One region of the Streptosporangium sp. OZ121 genome, then DNA from elsewhere that is predicted to be linked to it. Evidence: riboswitches for the same ligand, from Rfam matches in the RefSeq annotation. Region 1 holds a riboswitch; the other holds the start of a gene.
What was found. Region 1 has a riboswitch for thiamine pyrophosphate ahead of ACTOQ1_RS21465 (purine-cytosine permease family protein). Riboswitches for the same ligand answer to the same signal wherever they lie in the genome.
Positions count from the first base shown of each region.

Region 1 (2,195 bases):
CTCTCTCCATGCATGGTTCTCCTCAGGAATTCTCCCTCCATCTGGATCACGTAGACGCTCGCGTCCCCGCTCACGCGTGAAGCCGTGGTTTCCCCGAGTGCTGCCTGACGTGTTGATGCGACATAGCGGATATTCGCCGGGTTCCGCTCTTCGTGTCTACCGGCCAAACGTCGAGCGATCGCCATCAGGTCGGCGCGCTGCCGAGCGCTCGGCGCCCCGGGAACAGTGGCTTCTCGCGTTTCCTGAGGATGTGGCGTCGAGATTTCGGGTCGGGCGTACGGAGGGATGTCCGGGGGACGCGGGGGAGGATCCATGTATTGGACATACCCTCCTGCCGCCGGGAGAAATTGATTGACGCGTTGCCCGCGTCGTCGCTCCTGTGGATGCCGGCGGGGCCTCGGACGCGCTCGGACGCGCCGGCTGACGAGGGGGCTCTAGGCGCCAGGTCGCCGGTAGGGCGCGGGATCAGCCTCCAGAGACACCTCTGGGTCTGGAGGGGGCGCCTCTGGACCCAGAGGTCAGGCGGTTGTCGTACAGCCATGAGGTACGGCTACCGCCACGTACGTAGCCGTACCTCTGCGAACGTCCACGGACTCCCCTCGTGAGATGGCCGTGCCAACCCGGCACTGGCCGAATACGGGCGGATGGTGCATCATGAGGGCGCGAGCTGGGGTGATCCCGGCTTCGCGTATCGACCAACGCGGGAGCTTGGGGCAACCAGGCTGAGAGGGCGACTACTGCTGTCGCCGACCGCATGAACCTGTCCGGGTAATGCCGGCGTAGGGAGTGTGCGTGATGACGTCTGCCGCCGTCGATTCCAAGGGCTCCGGGGACTCCGGGGACTCCGGTGCGGCCGAGGCGCCCCTCACCCTCGGCGAGGCTCCTCCCAAGGCCCTCGGCGTGCTCGACCAGGGCGCGCTCTGGGCCAACCTGGGTGTCAGCCTGCTCGGCTTCTCCGGCGCGATCGCGCTGATCAATCCGCTCGGCGACCGGCCGCTGAGCTTCGTGGCCGCGATCCTGGCCGCCGTCGTGGGCAGCGTCATCGGTACCGCGATGGTGGGCCTGGCCGCGATTCCCGGGCAGCGGACCGGCGCTCCGGCGATGGTCCTGCTGCGCGGGCTGTTCGGGGCCAGGCTCTCCTACCTGCCGACCGTGCTGAACATCGTCCAGATGCTGGGCTGGGGAGCCTTCGAGCTGTGGGTCATCGCCCAGGGCGCCCAGGCCATCGCCGGATCCTTCGGCGTCGAGGTGCCCTACGCGGTCTGGGTGGTCGTCGCTGGGGTGATCACCACCGCGCTGACCATCCGGCCGCTGGGAGCGGTCCGCCTGCTCCGCAGGTACGTCACCGCCGGCGTGGTGATCTCGATGATCTGGTTCATGGTCGCCCTGTTCCAGCGGGGACCGGCGATCGGCGGCGGATCCTGGGAGGCGTTCGCGCCGTCGGTCGACTACGTGATCGCGCTGTCGGTCTCGTGGGTGCCGGTCGCGGCGGACTTCGCCCGCTTCTCCCGCTCCGGCAGGGCCGCCTTCACCGGGGTCGTCGGCGGTTACACGATCGCCCAGGTGGCCTGCCTGGTCCTCGGCATCGCGGCGCTCGCGCTGGTCGGCAACGACCCGAACCAGGTCTGGGACCCCTTCGTGGCCGCGGCACTCGGCCCGCTGTTCTTCGGCATCCTGGTGCTGCGCGAGACCGACCAGTCGTTCGTGAACGTCTACTCCACCGCGATGTCGCTGCAGAACCTGCTGCCCAGGCTGGACCGCCGGATCATCTCCGTGGCCATCGGCGTGCTGGTCACCCTGCTCGCGATCTTCGTCAACGCCGAGACCTACACCGGCTTCCTCGGCCTCATCGGGGCGGTCTTCGTGCCGATGTTCGCGGTGCTCGCCGCGGACTACTTCCTGCTCGGCGGCGCCAGGGGCTGGGACACCTCGGAGACCGCGCCCTCGCGCCCGCTCATGGTGCTCCCGTGGGTGCTGGGTTTCGTGACCTGGTGGATGCTCGCCGCGCTGCCGGCCGCCCCGGAGGTCGCGTGGTGGACCTCGTTCTGGAACGGCGCCCGCGACGCGCTCGGCTTCGTCCCGCAGCCGTGGATGAGCGCGTCCGTCGGCGCGTTCCTCGTCGCGGGTCTCGTCACCCTGGGGCTCGGCGCGCTCCGGCGCCGCTCCTGACCGCGCCGCCTGTACGGCTCCGGCGG
Region 1 covers NZ_JBPXMC010000011.1:170,517-172,711, reverse strand. The annotation lists TPP riboswitch at 691-803, shown strand; gene ACTOQ1_RS21465 (purine-cytosine permease family protein) at 796-2,169, shown strand.

Region 2 (2,195 bases), on a different contig from region 1:
CCAGGGCGGCCAGGAACTGCACGGTGACCACCGTCTCGGTGAAGCCGTGCCGTTTCAGCAGGCGAAGCACATGCTCCATGATCGGCCGGTTGATCACGGGTAGGAGAGGTTTGGGCTGGTTCGCGGTCATCGGCCGGAGCCGTGTCCCCTCCCCGCCCGCCATGACGACGGCCTTCACAGATCACCTCTTAAGGCGTTTGGCCTCGCTTGTCAGCTGACGCACCTGTACCCAATACAGCACCCCGGACCACCAGTACAGGCCGGTGCCCCAGATGGCCAGGGACCAGCCGACGATCCCCGCCACCTCGCCGTACCAGGAGGGATGGTGGGCCAGGAAGAGCAGTGGGAAGGCGTAGAGCAGGTTGGCCGTGGCGGCCTTGCCGAGGAAGTGCACGGGCAGCGCGGGACCGTACCCGAGGCGGCGCAGGATGATCGGGATGCCCAGCAGCATCACGTCGCGCAGCGGGATGGCCAGCGCCAGCCACCAGGGGATGATCTCGCGCATGGCGAGGCCGAACAGGGTGGCCAGGATGTAGAGCCGGTCGGCCAGCGGGTCGAGCAGGCGGCCGAGCCTGCTGGTCTGGTTCCAGGCACGGGCGATCTTGCCGTCGAGCCAGTCGGAGAACCCCGCCAGCATCAGCAGGGCGACGGCCCAGCCGTCGGCCTTCGGGCCCAGCACCAGCCACAGGAAAACCGGCACCCCCAGAAGCCTGGCCAGGCTCAACGCGTTGGGGACCGTCCAGATTCGGTCCTCGGCCCCCGATGCTTCCGGATTCACCGGCTGATCTCCCTCCCCGTACCTGATGGTGACACTACTGCGTCGGATGCGGCCGAGTGGATGGTGGGCGCGGGGGATACGCGTTATCGTTCCGTTCGACCAACGCGGGAGCCCGGAGAACCGGGCTGAGAGGACGGCCGAGACAGCCGCCGACCGCCAGAACCTGCTCCGGGTAATGCCGGCGAAGGGAGTTTGCGCGATGACCGACGCGCGTATTTCCAGCTCCAAGATCTACCAGGGCGACCTGCGCGTCCCCATGCGCGAGGTGCGCCTGACCGACGGGACCGCGGTCACGCTGTACGACACCTCGGGCCCCTACACCGACCCGTCCGTGACCACCGACGTCACCCGCGGCCTGCCGCGCCCGCGCGAGGAGTGGATCCTGGAGCGGGGCGACACGGTCCGGTACGGCGGCCGGCCCGGCGCCCCCGGCGACGACGGCTACCGCGACCGCGACGCCTGGGCCCGCGACCTGCGTTCCCTCGACGCGGTCTTCACCGGCGGCGGCGACCGGCCGCTGCGCGCGGCGGGGGCGCCGGTCACCCAGCTCGCCTACGCCCGCCGCGGCCTGGTCACCCGGGAGATGGAGTTCGTCGCGGTCCGCGAGGGCGTGACGCCGGAGTTCGTCCGCGCCGAGGTGGCCGCCGGGCGGGCGATCATCCCGGCCAACGTCAACCACCCCGAGAGCGAGCCGATGGTCATCGGCCGCAACTTCCTCGTGAAGATCAACGCCAACATCGGCAACTCGGCCGTCGCCTCCACCATCGAGGAGGAGGTGGACAAGATGACGTGGGCGATCCGGTGGGGCGCCGACACGGTGATGGACCTGTCCACCGGGCGCAACATCCACACCACCCGCGAGTGGATCATCCGCAACTCCCCGGTGCCGATCGGGACCGTCCCGCTCTACCAGGCGCTGGAGAAGGCGGGCGGCGACGCGGCCCGCCTGTCGTGGGAGATCTACCGGGACACCCTGATCGAGCAGTGCGAGCAGGGCGTGGACTACTTCACCGTCCACGCGGGGGTGCGCCTGGCCCACGTGCCGCTGACCGCGCGGCGCAGGACCGGGATCGTCTCCCGGGGCGGCTCGATCATGGCGGCCTGGTGCCTGGCGCACCACCGCGAGAGCTTCCTCTACGAGCACTTCGCCGACATCTGCGAGATCCTGGCCCGCTACGACGTGGCGTTCTCGCTGGGCGACGGCCTGCGCCCCGGATCGATCTCCGACGCCAACGACGAGGCCCAGTTCGCCGAGCTCAGGACGCTGGGCGAGCTCACGAGGATCGCTCACGCGCACGACGTCCAGGTGATGGTCGAGGGGCCCGGCCACGTCCCCATGCACAAGATCAAGGAGAACGTCGACCTGCAGCGCGAGCTCTGCGCCGACGCCCCGTTCTACACCCTCGGCCCGCTGACG
Region 2 covers NZ_JBPXMC010000022.1:29,503-31,697, reverse strand. The annotation lists gene ACTOQ1_RS30605 (sugar phosphate nucleotidyltransferase) at 1-178, opposite strand, end outside; gene ACTOQ1_RS30600 (CDP-alcohol phosphatidyltransferase family protein) at 182-778, opposite strand; TPP riboswitch at 873-985, shown strand; gene thiC (phosphomethylpyrimidine synthase ThiC) at 978-2,195, shown strand, end outside.
Region 2: it holds a riboswitch for thiamine pyrophosphate, as region 1 does, so the genes downstream of both, thiC (phosphomethylpyrimidine synthase ThiC) here and ACTOQ1_RS21465 (purine-cytosine permease family protein) in region 1, are expected to answer to the same signal.